3 regions of the Terrihabitans rhizophilus genome follow, and region 2 is predicted to be linked to each of the others. Evidence: riboswitches for the same ligand, from Rfam matches in the RefSeq annotation. Region 2 holds a riboswitch; each other region holds the start of a gene.
What was found. Region 2 has a riboswitch for thiamine pyrophosphate ahead of thiC (phosphomethylpyrimidine synthase ThiC). Riboswitches for the same ligand answer to the same signal wherever they lie in the genome.
Positions count from the first base shown of each region.

Region 1: another riboswitch for thiamine pyrophosphate. It lies ahead of thiO (glycine oxidase ThiO); the one in region 2 lies ahead of thiC (phosphomethylpyrimidine synthase ThiC).
Region 3: another riboswitch for thiamine pyrophosphate. It lies ahead of thiD (bifunctional hydroxymethylpyrimidine kinase/phosphomethylpyrimidine kinase); the one in region 2 lies ahead of thiC (phosphomethylpyrimidine synthase ThiC).

Region 1 is NZ_JAXAFJ010000002.1:272,771-278,110, forward strand. Features, by position in the region: gene thiG (thiazole synthase) at 1-354, opposite strand, end outside; gene thiS (sulfur carrier protein ThiS) at 356-562, opposite strand; gene thiO (glycine oxidase ThiO) at 570-1,745, opposite strand; TPP riboswitch at 1,735-1,831, opposite strand; gene SCD90_RS04895 (hypothetical protein) at 1,954-2,127, shown strand; gene SCD90_RS04900 (phytoene/squalene synthase family protein) at 2,132-2,980, opposite strand; gene SCD90_RS04905 (Mth938-like domain-containing protein) at 2,997-3,389, opposite strand; gene secF (protein translocase subunit SecF) at 3,393-4,334, opposite strand; gene secD (protein translocase subunit SecD) at 4,349-5,340, opposite strand, start outside.
Region 2 is NZ_JAXAFJ010000009.1:117,865-123,204, forward strand. Features, by position in the region: gene SCD90_RS14015 (metal ABC transporter substrate-binding protein) at 1-868, opposite strand, end outside; gene SCD90_RS14020 (metal ABC transporter permease) at 945-1,817, opposite strand; gene aztA (zinc ABC transporter ATP-binding protein AztA) at 1,814-2,563, opposite strand; gene SCD90_RS14030 (hypothetical protein) at 2,560-2,721, opposite strand; gene SCD90_RS14035 (Bug family tripartite tricarboxylate transporter substrate binding protein) at 2,862-3,833, shown strand; TPP riboswitch at 3,879-3,999, shown strand; gene thiC (phosphomethylpyrimidine synthase ThiC) at 4,083-5,340, shown strand, end outside.
Region 3 is NZ_JAXAFJ010000008.1:132,593-137,932, forward strand. Features, by position in the region: gene SCD90_RS13200 (LysR family transcriptional regulator) at 1-507, opposite strand, end outside; gene SCD90_RS13205 (GFA family protein) at 647-1,039, shown strand; gene map (type I methionyl aminopeptidase) at 1,044-1,796, opposite strand; gene SCD90_RS13215 (hypothetical protein) at 1,923-2,609, opposite strand; gene SCD90_RS13220 (hypothetical protein) at 2,711-2,929, opposite strand; gene SCD90_RS13225 (DMT family transporter) at 3,136-4,065, shown strand; TPP riboswitch at 4,104-4,222, shown strand; gene thiD (bifunctional hydroxymethylpyrimidine kinase/phosphomethylpyrimidine kinase) at 4,212-5,039, shown strand; gene SCD90_RS13235 (UDP-2,3-diacylglucosamine diphosphatase) at 5,104-5,340, shown strand, end outside.

The DNA.
Region 1 (5,340 bases), on a different contig from region 2:
CAGTTCCTGCACGTCCGGATACAAAGTCTCGCGATCGCCGATGATCTCGAGCTTGATCCAGTTCGTCTCAAGCGCCTCCCGCGCCAGTTCGGCGGTCAGGATGGCGTCACGCGCGGTCTCGCAGCCGGCGGTATTGGGCAGGAACTTGTAGTCCCGCAGCAGCTTCACCGTGTCGAAGTTCTCGCCGGCCAGCGACACGCGGCGGATGGACATGGTGACCATCTCGCAGCGGCTGGCCTCCACGCTGTCCATCAGCACCTTCTGGTTGGGATAGCCGGCCGTGCCCAGCCAGAGGCGGGAGCGGAAGGTCTCGCCGCCGACTTCGAAGGGGTCATTCAGGATGTCGTTCGTCATGTCAGCCTCCCGGCAGTGCGTGGACGATCTCCACGCGGTCGCCTTTGGAGAAAACCCGCCGCGGCCACTCCGCCCGGGGTACGATCTGGCCGTTCACCGCCACGGCGATGCCGCGGCGGGTGTGGCCTTCTTCCAGTTCACCGGCCAGCAGCGCGTCCACCGTTTCGGCGTCGCATTCGCGCGGCTGGCCATTCACCACCAGTTCCATCGTGCTCTCAGGCCCCTTCATTGAGCCGGCTTGTGTTGCGGCTGAACCGTTGCAGCGTGAAGGCCGCTTCCGGCCCGCTCATCTGCCCCTCCGCGATGAGATCGCTGATCGCCCGCGCGGAGACCGGCGCCAGCAGGATCCCGTTGCGGTGATGGCCGGTGGCCACCACCAGCCCGTCGATCCCCACTTCACCGAAGATCGGCGCATCGTCCAGGGATGTCGGCCGGAAACCGGCCCAGATCTCGTCGATGGCCAGATCTTCCATGCTTGGCAGAGCCTGCCGGGCTGCCTCAAGCAAGGCGAACACGCCGCCCGCGGTGTTGCGCTGGTCGAACCCGCGCTCCTCCACCGTCGCTCCGATGACGAGCCGGCCGTCGCCTTTCGGGGCCATGTGGATCTGCTCGGTCCAGACCACATGCGTCAGGGCCGGCATCCGCGGGTCCATGCGCAGCGCCATGGACTGGCCGCGCAGCGGACGGACGGGAATCTGAAGGTCCGGCACCAGCTGCGGAGACCATGCTCCAGCCGCCAGAACGAAGGTGCCGGCCTCGACGCGCTCCGCTTCTGTCAAAAGCCCGGTGACCCTGCCCCCGCTGCGCTCGAGCGAAATGACCGCGGTGTTCTCGAACAGCGCGCCGCCTGCCGCCTCGAACGCTGCCTTGAGCGCGGCTGCGACCAGACGTGCATCCACCTGATGATCCTGTTCGCACAGGATCGCACCGGCAACGTTCGGCCTCAGCCCAGGCTCGCGCTCACGGGCAGCGCTGCCGGGCAGCCAGTCGGTCTTGAGGCCAAGGCGCGTCTGCAGCTGGTGGCGAAAGCGCAGCCGGTCCACTTCGTCGCGGGACAGCGCCACCACCATGGTGCCCTCCGCGCGGTAATCGACGGACAGCCCTGTCTCCGCCTCAAGTTCCTTCGCGAAGCCGTGCCACAGATCCTGGCTGGCAAGCGTCAGTGGCAGCAGGTCGTCCTCCCCCGGCTCTACCTCGGCGGTGGCGGCCAGCATGCCGGACGCTGCGCGCGTTGCGCCCGAGCCCACCACACCTCGCTCGAAGACGCCGACGGACAAGCCTCGCTTGAGCAGTGAACGGCCGACGGAAAGGCCGATGATGCCGCCGCCAATGATGGCCACGTCGAACCGGCGGGCAGCATTATGGTCCGTCATCTTGATGATTTTCGTCATGTCACACTCCCTTCGCTGGAATGACCCAGATCAGGTTCGTCGGGTTTGATCTCAGCCGCCAGATAGCGGCACCCCGGGCGTCTGTTGTGGAGATAGTCCCGCTGGCAGATTGGTGCAAGCCGGAGCGCGATCGGGAACTGGCCCGAAGGCAAGCTTCCACAACCGGAGACCGTAAGCTAGAAGAACGGGCCCTTATTCGAGGTTTCCCATGCCGGAAGACAACAACGTCTACAAGCGGGCGAACAAGCCGCGGAAGAAGGAACCCGTGAAGCGGGTTACGCTCTCGCCCGAGGCCCGGAAGGCATATGAGGAGATGATCCGGGAGCGCGAGGAGCGCGAGCGCCTCTACGGCACCCACCTTGATCGGCAGGATCGTCGCTGATCCTTCAGCGGAAAGGAACCCTGCGGCGTGACGCCAGCCACAGGGTCAACTGCTTGCGCCATTGCGGCACCTCCGCCGCCGTGCGGAACGGGTCATAGCCCCGCCTCTCCATGGATTGCAGATACGGCTCGACCAGCGCCACCGGCAGGAAGGCCGGAGCGGCCCTCCGGTCCAGATCCACGAACGCCTCTTTCGCCCGCGCAAGATGATGCCGCGCCAAGGCCCGCATCTCTGCAAGCGCGTTCAGCAGGGACGCGTCGGCCTCGCCGTTCAGGAGTTTGCCGCGGTCGACACCATTACGCGCCAGGATCTCCGTCGGGATCATCACCTGCCCGCGTGAGGCGTGCAGAGGCAGCGAGCGCAACAAGCCCGTTATGGCGTAGGCGACCCCTGCATGCCCGGCCGCATCGGCGCCACGAGGCTCATCGCCGTCGCTCAGGATAATGGATGCGAGGCGCAGCACCGTGGACGCGGTCTCGCCGGCATAGCCTTCAAGTTCAGTTACGATCGCGACCGGATCGTCGTAGAGGTCGAAGATTTTGGCTTCGACCAGTCGCGACAGAGCCGCCGGCGGCAATCTGTAGTCCCGCATGGCGGCCAGAAGCTCTCCGGCCACGGGATGGCCGGCTGCCTCGCCTGCCCGTTCCCCTTCGACGACCTCACGCCACCAGGTCAGCCGGATCTCGCCGGGTATCGGCTCGCTGACCACGTCCCGCACGCGCGCGACTTCTGCGTTGAAGGCGTAGAGGGCGAACAGGGCCGGCCGCTTGTCAGCCGGCGCGAACAGGGTGGCGAAGAAGCGATCGGGATCGCTCTCCCGGACAATGGACTGCGCGTATGCGCCACCATCCATCAATGCGCCCGCCCCTTCACCGCGCCTTGTCCACCGCGATCAGCGCCGCAGCCACCTTTCGCTCGTCGCTCATCAGCACGTTGTATGTGCGTGCGGCGGCGCCGGTGGGCATGACGTCGAAGTGCAGTCCGGCCCTCTTCAGGAAGTCACGGATATCAAGCGGCAGCGGCACATGGTCATCACCCGTTCCTATGAGGAACACCTCGATGAGCTCCGCTTCCGCTGCCGCCTTGGCAAAGCTCAATGGCGTGAACTCATGAGCTTTCACCACCGGCCAGGCCCAGATGCCGCTCGGCAAGCACAGGATGGAGCCGCGATGCGACATATCGGCAAAACGGAAGCCGCCATTGCCATAGGCATCGAGGGGCGCCGGGGCGGGATAGTGCCCCTTCTCCAGACCCTCGGCCACGCCCTAGAGCTTTGCCTCGACGGCGGTGCGCGCAGGTGCCGGCGACACAGCGCTCCGCAGGCCAAGATAGATCAGCGCGGGCGACGAAATGAAGATCGCGGAATAGGTGCAGATCACGACGCCCAGGAGCATGACCTCCGCAAAGCCACGGATGGCCTCGCCGCCGAACAGAACCAGCGCGAGAAGCGAAAGGAACGTCGTCGTGCCGGTCATAACCGTGCGGGACATCGTGGAATTGATGGACAGATCCAGCAGTTCCTCGTCCGGCATGCTCTTGTAGCGCCGCAGCAGTTCGCGTGTCCGGTCGAACACCACCACCGTCTCGTTCAGTGAATAGCCGACGATGGTCAGGATCGCTGCGATGGAGGTCATGTTGAACTCCATCTGGGTTACGACGAAGAACCCGACCGTCAGCACGATATCGTGCAGCGTTCCTATGATCGCGCCGATCGCCAGGTTCCTTTCGAAGCGGAACCAGAGATAGGCGAGCACGGCCACCACGGAGAGAATGACGCCGATCGTGCCTGCCTGCACCAGTTCGCCGGAGACACGCGGGCCAACCGTCTCGACACGACGGAAGTCATACGCGTTCTCGAAGGAACTCCGGGCCTGCTGTACGACGTTGCCCTGTGCGGCTTCGCCGCCTTCCTGGATCGGGAATCGAAGGGACAGTTCACCCTGGTCTCCGAATTCCTGCACCTCGACTTCCCCAAAGCCGAGCGCATTGGAGCGCTGCCGCACGTCAGACGCGTCAGCGGTGTTAGCGGCCTTGGCCTGCAATTCGATGAGAGTGCCGCCACGGAAGTCGATGCCGAAGTTCAGCCCGTGGGCGTAGAACAGCCCCACGATGACCAGCGACAGCAGCGCCGAGAACGGAAAGCTGAAATGCCGCCACTTCATGAACCGGATTTTCGAATCTTCCGGCCAGAGTCTTAGAAGACGCACGATCTAGGTCCTCGTCAAAACGGCAGGGTCTTGGCCCGCGTCCAGCGGTACCAAAGCGCGATCATCATGCGCGTCATCGTTACGGCCGTGATCACGGTGGTGACGATGCCCAGCAGGAACACCACGGCAAAGCCCTTCACCGGGCCGGAGCCGAGCACGAACAGGATGGCGGCGGCGATGGCCATGGTGGAGTTCGAGTCCACGATGGTCGCGAAAGCACGGTCGAAGCCCGCCAGGATGGAGTTCACCACCGGCTTGCCTGATCTGTACTCTTCCCGGATGCGCTCATAGATCAGCACGTTCGAGTCCACGGCGGTGCCGATGGTCAGCACGATGCCTGCAATGCCCGGAAGGGTCAGAGTCGCACCGATCAAGGACATCAGTCCGAAGATCAAGCCGACATGGATGAGCAGCGCAATGTTGGCGATAAGGCCGAACGTGCCATAGGTGGCGAACATGAAGAGCACGACGAAGACGGCCGCGTAGATGGTCGCCTTCGTGCCGGCTTCGATAGAGTCGGCGCCAAGGCCGGGCCCGACAGTGCGCTCTTCCACCACCGTCAGCGGCGCCGGTAGAGCACCTGCGCGCAGGAGGATGGCGAGATTGTTGGCGCTCTCGACAGAGAAGTTGCCCGAGATCTGGCCCGAGCCGCCCGTGATCGGCTCGTTGATGCGCGGCGCCGAGATCACCTTGTTGTCGAGGACAATGGCGAATGGCTGGCCCACATTTGCCGTAGTGGCAGCGGCGAAGCGGCGCGCGCCGTTGGAATTGAAGCGGAACGAGACGATGGGCTCGTTGTTGCGCTGGTCAAAGCCCGGCTGTGCGTCAATGAGATCCTCGCCGGAGACCAGGATCTCCTTCTTGATGAGGTAACGCTCGCCCGGATTGTCCTCCGCACCCGGCATGATCTCGGAATCGGCCGGCGGGCGCGTCTGCTCCGCCTGCTGCACCGGCATGGTGACATCGACCATGCGGAAGGTCAGCTTTGCGGTGGTCCCGATCAGGG
Region 2 (5,340 bases):
AATACAGCTCACCGCCCATCTCGGCTCCGCTCTCGCGGGATATCTGCTGGATCAGGCGTTTGTCGGTCACGTTTTCCACGAACACTGCCTTCACCTTCTCCTTCCTGATCTGCTTCACGAGGGTGGCGACATCCTTCGCTGATGCCTCCGCATCGGTCGAGACGCCTTGCGGCGCCAGGAACGTGAATCCATAGGCCTCGCCGAAATAGCCGAAGGCATCATGCGAGGTGATGATCTTGCGATCAGTTGCCGGGATCTTCTCCGCCGCCGCGCGAATCTGGGCATCGACTTCGTCGAGCTTTGCGAGATAGGCGGTCGCATTGGCCTCGTACTCAGCCTTGCCGGCGGGGTCGGCCGCAATCAGCGCATCGCGGATATTGCCGACATAGATCTTGCCATTGGCAATGGACTGGAAGGCGTGCGGGTCGTTCTCGCCGTGGTCATGGGCATCGTCGTGGCCATGCGCTTTCCCTTCGGCAACCTCATGGCCATGGTCGTGACCTTTGTCGCCGTGCCCGGCTTCGTGATCATGGCCCTTCTCCCCCTCATGGTCGTGGCCCTCTTCCTCCTCCATGCTGCGGGGCGTCACTCCTTCGGAAGCGGTCACGATCTGCGCCTTCGAGCCGGAAGCCTCGACCAGCCGCTCCATCCAGCCTTCGAAGCCGAGCCCGTTCACGAACAGCAGCTTCGCGCCGGCGACGGCTTTCGCGTCAGCCGGGGTGGGTGTGTAGACGTGCGCGTCTCCGCCCGGTCCCACGAGGGTGCGTACCTCGACACGCTCGCCCCCGACATTCTCCACTATGTCGGCCAGGATCGAAAAGCTGGCGATCGTGGAGAGCTTCTCCTGCGCCTGCGCAACATCCGGCAACAGACCAGCCGCAAGGATAAGAGATGTTATAACGTATCTTTTCAGAGTCACGGTTTGCACCTTGGTTTGCCGCCGCTCAGGCTTCGAGATGACGGATAGGAATGAAGCGCCGGGCAAAGCCGCCTTCAGCGCCGAAGATGAGGGAAAGAACGTAGATCGCGCCTGCCGCGCTGATCACGGAGGGGCCGGTCGGGAGACCGAGATGGTAGGACACCAGCAGGCCCGCATAGCCCGAAACAACGCCCATGGCGGCCGAGATCAAAAGGATGACGGAGATATCCTGCGTCCACAACCGGGCCGAGGCTGCGGGCAACATCATGAGCCCGACCGCAAGCAATGTGCCGAGAGCGTGGAAGCCGCCGACGAGGTTGAGCACGACCAGCCCGAGAAAGATGAAGTGCACCGGGGTGCCTGCCGAAGACACGGAGCGCAGGAAGGATGGGTCCATGCATTCCAGCACGAGCGGCCGGTAGATGGCAGCCATCGCGACAAGCGTGAGGCTGGCGATGGAGGCAAGCAAGATCAAAGTCGCGTCGTCCAGCGCGAGCACCGTCCCGAACAGGACGTGCAACAGGTCTACATTCGACCCGCGGAGCGAGACCAGCATGACGCCGACGGCCAAAGACAAGAGGTAGAATGCCGCGAGCGAGGCGTCTTCCTTCAGGGCCGTGAAGCGGGCGACCAGGCCGGCCAGAACGGCCACCGTCACCCCTGCGATCAGCCCGCCCAGTGTCATCGCCGGCAAGGAGAGCCCTGCCACCAGATAGCCGACAGCGGCACCCGGAAGGATAGCGTGGGCCATGGCATCCCCGGTGAGGCTCATGCGCCGCAGCATCAGGAATACGCCGACAGGCGCCGCGCCCATTGCCAGCGCGAACGAGCCGACGAGCGCCCTCTTCATAAAATCGAATTCGGCAAATGGCGCGATCAGAAGGTCGTAGGGGCTCATGCCGCGTCCCGGGAGCAGATCGCCGCCTCAGGATCGAAGGCCTCGATCATGTGCCGCGCCTTGAAGAGGTTCTCCGCTGTCAGCACCTCGTGGGCCGGCCCCCACGCCACGGGGGAGCGTGCCAGAAGGAGAGCGTCCGTGAAGTGGGCGCGCACCAGATCCATATCGTGCAGCACCGCGATCACGGTGCGCTGCTCGCCGTGCCAGCGCCGGATGATGTCGAGCAGGTCCGACACGGTGCGGGTGTCCAGCGCGTTGAAGGGCTCGTCGAGCAGGATGACGGGCGCGTTCTGGAGCAGAAGGCGCGCGAACAGAGCGCGCTGGGTCTGCCCGCCGGACAGGGTGCCGATCGGCCGGTTCTCGAAGCCGGTCAGTCCCACCGCACCCAGGGCGTCCCCGATGCGCTGACTGTCTCCGCGACCCATCCCGCCGAACAGGCCGTGACGCTTCCACAAGCCCATCGCGACCAGATCGTAGACGGCCATAGGAAAGCTGCGGTCGATCTCGGCGGCCTGGGGGAGATAGGCGATGTCGCGACGCGTCAGATTTCCGAGCCCGATGCTGCCGGAGAGCGGCTTCAGCATGCCGACAATGCCCTTCAGCAGGGTCGACTTGCCTGCGCCGTTGGGACCGACGACAGCGGTCAGGCTGCCGCTTCCGATGGCGCCGGACAGGTGATGCACAGCGGGATGACGGGCATAGCCAAGGGTCACATCATCCAGGAGGATGCCGGACGTCGCACTCATGACAATGCCCACCAGACGCCGGCCCACAGCACAGCCACGATGACGACCACGCCGGACAGGCGCTGGCCGAAGGACAGCCGCAGCAGCGACAATCGCGGTTCGAGGGCGCGCCGGGGCTTAGCCTGATGCCTGTGTATGTGGTGGGAAGCGTGCGCCATTGGTGGATGTTATAATATATCAGGTGCGCGCGGCAAGCTGTTGCCCATTGCGCCTGCTTCTTGGCATTTAGTAGGGGGTCGCGCACACTCGCAGCCGAGCGGCACCGGCAGAATGTGCCGCCTTCAGGAGGAAGACCGATATGCGATTCATTGCAGCTCTGGCGCTCGCCTGCGTCGGCACATTCGCCGCCGCAGCCAGCCCGGCCACGGCACAGACATTTCCCACCCGACCGCTGACCCTCGTGATCCCCTTCGCAGCCGGCGGCTCCACCGATCTCGTCGGTCGTCTCGTGGCGCAGCGCATGAGCGAGGAACTTGGCCAGCAGGTGGTGGTGGACAATCGCGGCGGCGCCGGTGGCAATCTGGGCTCGGCAGCCGTCGCGAAGTCCGCGGCCGACGGCTATACCATCCTGATGGGAACGGTGGCGACGCACGCCCTGAACCCCCTCATCTACACCAAGATTCCGTATGATCCGGTAAAGGATTTCGCGCCAGTCTCCCTCCTGGCAACGGTCCCGAATGTGCTGGCGGTGCATCCATCCGTGCCCGCGAACAATGTGGCCGAGCTGGTAGCGCTGGCGAAGAAGGATCCCGGCAAATTCAGCTACGCCTCCTCGGGCAACGGCACCCCGCTTCACCTCTCCGGCGAATTGTTCAAGACGCTGGCGGGCGTCGACATCGTGCACGTTCCCTACAAGGGATCGGGCCCGGCGCTCATCGACGTGCTGGCCGGGCAGGTGCCGATCATCTTCGACAATCTTCCCTCCTCCACCGAGCACATCAAGACCGGTCGCCTGAAGGGACTGGGCGTGACGACAACGGGCCGTGCACCAGTGTTTCCTGACATGCCAGCCATCGGCGAAACGCTGAAGGGTTATGAAACCTATACCTGGAATGCGTTGTTCGCCCCCGCCGGCACGCCGCCGGAGGTAATCGCCCGTCTCAACGAGGCGGCGAACAAGGCAGTGAGCGACGAGAAGACCAAGGCGAAGCTGGCCGAGTTCAGCGCCACCGTGGTGGCCTCCACGCCCGACGAACTGGCGAAACACGTGCAGTCCGAGATCGCCAAGTGGACGCCGATCGTGAAGCAGTCCGGCGCACGCATCGACTAATACGAACGGTTGACGGGCCGTCGAATCTCACGCACTTTCCCGCTCGCACAAACCGAGGGGGGTCCCGACAAGGGGCTGAGATACCGACGGCCGTTTCCCGGCAGCGCGGTGACCCTTTGAACCTGATCCGGGTCATGCCGGCGAAGGGACGGGTCAACGCCACCTCCATGTTCACACGGGTGGCGTCTGCGCTGCTCCTCGCTTCCCGGATCTCCGAACGCGAGGAGATCCACGTTGAACAAGCCCCTTATGCCGGCCGACTTCTCGGCCACCGAAATCACCACGGGCTCCCTGCCCGCCTCCCGCAAGGTCTACATCGCCAGCGATCATGCGCCGGATGTGCGCGTGCCCGTGCGCGAGATCACGCTGACCGATCCGGCCGAACCGGCGGTGCGTGTCTATGACACCTCGGGGCCCTACACCGATCCGGCCGTGCAGATCGACCTCGAGAAGGGCCTGTCCCGCACCCGCGTGGAATGGGTGCGCGAGCGCGGCGGCGTCGAGTTCTATGAAGGGCGCCTCATCAAGCCGGAAGACAACGGCAATGCCGGCGAGAAGCAGCTTGCGCGCGCCTTTCCGCTGCAGCACCAGCCGCTGGGCGGCGTGGGCACCGCGCCCATCACCCAATACGAGTTTGCCCGCGCCGGCATCATCACCAAGGAGATGATCTACGTCGCCGAGCGCGAGAACCTGGGCCGCAAGGCGGTGCTGGAACGTGCCGAGGAGGCCCTGCGCGATGGCGAGAGCTTCGGCGCCTCCCTGCCCGCCCACATCACCCCGGAATTCGTGCGCGAGGAGATCGCACGGGGCCGCGCCATCATCCCTTCGAACATCAACCACCCGGAACTCGAGCCGATGATCATCGGTCGAAACTTCCTGGTGAAGATCAACGCCAATATCGGCAATTCGGCCGTGTCGTCCTCGGTGGCCGAGGAAGTCGAGAAGCTGGTCTGGGCGATCCGCTGGGGCGCCGACACGGTGATGGACCTTTCCACCGGCCGCAACATCCACAACACGCGCGACTGGATCATCCGCAATTCACCGGTCCCGATCGGCACGGTTCCGATCTATCAGGCGCTGGAGAAGGTCGGCGGCGATCCCGTGAAGCTGGATTGGGAGGTCTATAAGGACACCCTCATCGAGCAGGCCGAACAGGGCGTCGACTACTTCACCATCCACGCCGGCGTGCGCCTGCCCTATGTGCCGCTGACGGCGAACCGCATGACGGGCATCGTCTCGCGCGGCGGCTCCATCATGGCCAAGTGGTGCCTCGCCCATCACCGCGAGAGCTTCCTGTACGAGCGCTTCGACGAGATCTGCGATCTCATGCGCCGCTACGACGTGTCGTTCTCGCTGGGCGACGGCCTGCGCCCCGGCTCCATCTACGACGCCAATGACCGCGCCCAGTTCGCGGAGCTGGAGACGCTCGGCGAGCTGACGCAGGTGGCTTGGCAGAAGGGCTGCCAGGTCATGATCGAGGGCCCCGGCCATGTGCCGCTGCACAAGA
Region 3 (5,340 bases), on a different contig from region 2:
CGATGTGAACAGCTGGAACTCCTCGCGGTAGAGCGGCACGCTCTTCACGCGCCCGAGCGGCTCGTTGTCGAGATAGGTGATGCCGACATCGACATCGAGGTTTTCGAGCTGCGTCAGGATGGAGACCGAAGCTCGCGAGATGATGTTGAACGTGACGTCCGGGTGGCGCTGCCGGAAGGGCGTCGTTAGCGCCGCCAGCATGGGCAGGGCGGTTGGAATCGCAGCGATACGGATGCGTCCCGAGAGGCCTTTCTTGAGGCTTTCGATCTCCTGGCGCATCGCTCGGTTGTCACCCACGATGCGCCGCGCCCAATCCAGCACGCGCTCGCCCTCGGCGGTGAAGCCCTGGAACCGCGAGCCCCGATCCACGAGGCGCACTCCCAATTCGTCCTCTAGCTGCTTGAGCCCGGCCGAAAGGGTGGGTTGGGTGACGCCGCAGGCTTCTGCGGCGCGTCCGAAATGCCCTTCGCGTGCGAGGGCCAGCACAAATTCCAGCTTGTCGATCAAGTGGCTGCGAACCGTTCGGTGCGTTTACTGGATTTCTTCTTAGACAAAAACAAACGCGGCGCGAACCCTGTTCCCCCGGCACTGCTGCGGCATCTGGTCAGGACGGGTCGACGCCGGTTGCGAATGGAAGAGGCTGGAGATGGAGGAATTCACCGGCGGCTGCCTGTGCGGAGATGTCCGGTTCCTTGCGCGCGGGCGGCCTTATCGTGTCGGGCTTTGCCATTGTCTCGACTGCCGCAAGCATCACGGCGCCCTGTTCCACGCCTCGGCCATCTTTCCTGAAGACGCGGTGACGGTCAGCGGCGAAACGCAGAGCTATGCGGGGCGCTGTTTCTGTCCGCGCTGCGGCTCGTCGGTGTTCGCCCGCACCGGGGACGAGTTCGAAGTGAACCTGGGCTCGCTGGATGCACCCGACCAGTTCACGCCGACCTATGAGAGCTGGACCGCGCGCCGCGAATCGTGGCTGCCGCCATTTCCGACGTTGAGGCACTACGAGGGCGACCGCGTCGCCGCGAGCCGCTTCGAAGACTAAGGGCCTACTGGCCGGCCATGGTCAGGACGAGAGGCCCGCTCCGTGTCGCAACCACCGTATGCTCGTACTGGACGGTGAGAGCTCTGGGTTCGCTGTAGAGAGTCCAGGGATCATCGCCATCTTCGGCGAATTCCGCACCAAGGGACAGGAACGGCTCCACGGTGAAGACCAGCCCGTCGGTCATGATCCGCCGCTCGGACTGGTCAGGCCAGGTCGCAATCTCGGTCGGCTCTTCATGCAGCGACCGTCCGACGCCGTGGCTCGCGAGATTGCGGACAAGCGTGTAGCCGTTCTTCTTTGCGAAGACGCCGATGGCATGTCCGATGCAGGACAGCGGCTTGTCGGCGCCGACCTGGCGCAAACCGGTCCACATCGCGCGGCGCCCGTCCTTGCAGAGGCGCTCGACCGCGCGCGTCACGGGCGGCACGGCATACGACGCTCCCGTATCGGAGAAGAAGCCGTTCATTTCGGCCGAGACATCCACGTTCACCAGATCACCCGCCATGATCCTGCGGGCACCCGGGATGCCGTGCGCCACTTCCTCGTTGACGCTGATGCACGTCGCCCCGGGAAAGCCGTAGACCAGTTCGGGAGCCGGTCGGGCTCCGGCCGCTTCCATGTATCGCCGGCCGATGCCGTCGAGTTCCAGCGTCGTCATTCCCGGCTCGATGGACTTGCCCATCAGCTCCAGGGTGTCGGCAACGATGCGACCGATCCGCTTCAGGGCCGCGAGTTCGTCCTCGTTTGTCACCGTCATCTGGATCTGCCTTCCCCCTGATGCGGCAAATCCCAGCCGGCGGGGCACCATGGGCCACGGTTGCCCGATACCGGAAAAAAGATGAGCGGCACAAGGCCGCTCACCAACTTCCAGCTGCTGCCGGCCTTACTTCACCTTGTCGACGTCCACGCCGATGGTGACCGCGCCGACATTCTTGTCGCCGTCCTTGATGGGCAGGGACACCTGCGAGACCTTCACGCCATCCTCTTCCACCACGGGAAGCACTTCGACGCCCGTCTCGGAAGCACCGGCAAAGGTCTTCTGCCACTTGCCTTCGTCGCCCTGGTAGAAGTCGGAGGTGCCGCCGGTCTGGCCGACATTCCAGCCCCAGCCGTCCATGACGAAGATTTCCGTCACGGCGCCGCCAGGAGCCTTCTGCATCTGCGTCTCGAGCCACTTGGACGTCGCGCTGCCGCGGATGCTGGCCATGGTCTTCTCGCCATTGGCCATGTGATCGTCGGCGGACTTCTTGTCGAGGCCGGCGAGCTCGTCCGTCAGCTTCTTGGCGGCTGCGGTGGACTTCTCGTCCGTCTTGCCCTTGGTGCGGGCAAGCTGCCATTCCTTGTCCTGGATCTGGACGTCGTCGTAGCCAAGGCTCCGGTTCTTATCCGTCGATGCCTTGACCGCCTCGAGCAGCTTGGGATCATTGCCCCAGCTCTTCATGAAGTCGCGGGCATAAGCCTCGACCTTCTTGGCGTGGGACATGTCGGGCTCGGCATCCTGTGCGTAAGACGCGCCGGAACCCATCGCCAGGCACAGCACGGCCAGCGACGCCATCGTCGTATTTTTCATTCGTTTCCCCCTAAGCGAAGAGCTCTTTTTCCGGCTCTTCTGAAAGGGAGGCTAGCACAGAACCTGAGGTTGCGATCAAGAGGCGTGTATCGCCCGCCTCATCAAGCGGCGCAGTCGAGATCCTGGAGCGCGTTTCGCGGCTTCAGGCCAAGGATCTGGCGGGCTTCGCGACGGGCCTGATCGGGAGTGGTGAACTCGCGACCTTCCATCCCGAACACAGCTTCGAGGGCTGCGTGGAACCGGAAGAATCCGCTTTCCGCATCACGTGCGACGAGCCCGACCGAACGCTCATCGACCTCGATCATGTAGACGTCCGACATAAGATCTGGCGTCCTTTCCACGCAAAACACGACACCGGTGCACCAAAACGCTCGGGCCGGTCCGGAGTTCCGAAGATCATGTCCAGTTGATTCAGCATCAGCATCGTCTGGATGAGGGCCTTGTGCGGGATTCCCGTGTCGGCGCGATGACGCAGGCGCTAGAAGAGCGAACCGTTTCCCGTGCCTCCCGCGCAAGCGATCCAATCATGCTCACCGGCATCTTCTATAAGATCGCGTCCGCGTTCTGCTTCACCGTCATGGCCGGCCTCATCCGCTGGATCGGCCACGATGTCCCCACGGGGCAGATCGTGGCCGCGCGCAGCTTCTTCGCGCTGCTCCCCATCCTGCTCTGGCTCGGCCTGTCCGGCGAACTCCCGCGCGCGTTCCGCACGCCGCGTCCGTTTGGCCATTTTCTGCGCGCCAGCATCGGCGTGGCGTCCATGTTCTGCCTGTTCCTGGGGCTGGCCCGCCTGTCCCTGCCGGAAAGCACCATGATCTCCTATGCGGTGCCGCTCTTCACCACGATCCTGGCCACCGTCGTGCTCCGCGAACCCTTGCGGTTGCCGCGCCTCGTCGCGGTGTTCGTCGGCCTTGCCGGCGTGTGCATCGTGCTCTGGCCGCACGTCGCGGGCGGCAAACTGGCCGAGATGCTCGATGGCCGGGGCGGGGAGGCGTCGGCCGGGGCGTTGTTCGCTCTCACGGGTGCGGTGCTGACCTCCTGCGCCATGATCCAGGTCAGGCGGCTGGTTCAGACCGAATCGACCGGCACGGTGGTCTTCTACTTCTCCACCTTCTCCACGCTCTTCGCGCTCCTGACTTTCCCCTTTGGCTGGGTGGTGCCCGATCTGCCGCATGCCCTGGCCCTTCTCGCCACGGGGATCGCGGGCGGGATCGGTCAGATCCTGCTGACGCAGGGCTACCGCTACGCGGAGGCTTCGGTGATCGCCCCCTTCGAGTACACCACGCTGATCTGGGCGCTCGCCATCGGCTGGCTGGCCTTCGGCGACCTTCTGGACATCTACGGACTGGTGGGCGGCCTTGTCGTCGTCGCCTCGGGCGTGCTCGTCATCCTGTACGAGCGCCGCCTCGGAATCGAGCGCGCGAAGGCCCGCCGGGCGGAGCCACCGCCCGTCTGATCCGTCTTGCCCTGCGCGATCATGATCTCTATGTGACGGCCATCTGCTTGGGGTGCGCACGCCGGTGCGCTGAGAGGCACGGGGTCCGCAAGGATCGACGCCAACCCACGAACCTGATCCGGGTCATGCCGGCGGAGGAAAGCGGGATGGCTACAGCCTCTCAGGACATCAATATTGCGCTGACGATCGCCGGCACCGACCCCACGGGCGGGGCGGGCGTGCAGGCCGATCTCAAGACCTTCTCGGCCTTCCGCGTCTACGGCGCCTCCGTCATCACGGCTCTGGTGGCGCAGAACACCCAGGGCGTGCGCGCCATTCACGACGTGCCGACCGCGTTCATCGCCGAGCAGATCGCCAGCGTCTTCGACGATCTGGACGTGAAATCCGTCAAGATCGGCATGCTGTCCCAGCCGGAGGTCATCCGCACCGTCGCAGAGGGGCTGGATCGTTACGTCGCCACGGAAAGGCTTGTTCTGGACCCGGTCATGGTGGCCGCCAGCGGCGACCGGCTCCTCGTGCCGGAAGCGATTGATGCCCTGCGGACGGTCCTCATCCCCAAGGCGCTCGTCATTACCCCCAACATGCCGGAGGCCGCGGCCCTGCTGGACGAGGACATGGCCGAAAACGAACCCGCCATGATCCGGCAGGCCGAGCGGCTGATGAAGCTCGGCTGCCGCGCCGTCCTCCTGAAGGGTGGGCACGGCGAGGGCGAGGAAAGCACGGACATCCTGCTCGATGCAGCGGGGCTGCAGCGCTACACCTCGCGCCGCCACGCCACCAAGAACACCCACGGCACCGGCTGCACCCTGTCGTCCGCTATTGCCGCCGGCCTTGCGAATGGCATGAATCTTCGCGACTCGGTCAGCGAGGCCAAGGCCTTCATCACCGGCGCCATACAGGCTTCCGACACCCTGAAGGTGGGGCGAGGCCACGGCCCGGTTCATCATTTCCACAGGATGTGGCAGCCCGGCTGAAACCAAACCCGCGTGCTGGCGTTTATGTCATCACGTTGTGATCAGGGGGTGGTTTCGCTTAGGTATGAACGCTCCACGCCCCCAGCCGCAGCGGTTCCGCGCTCTCTTCATCTCCGACGTCCATCTTGGGACGAAGGGATGCCAGGCCGAGATGCTGCTCGATTTCCTCCGCTACCACGATGCGGACACCATCTATCTGGTGGGCGACATCGTGGATGGCTGGCGCCTCAAGCAGAGCTGGTACTGGCCGCAGGCCCACAATGACGTGGTGCAGAAGCTGCTACGCAAGGGCCGGCAGGGC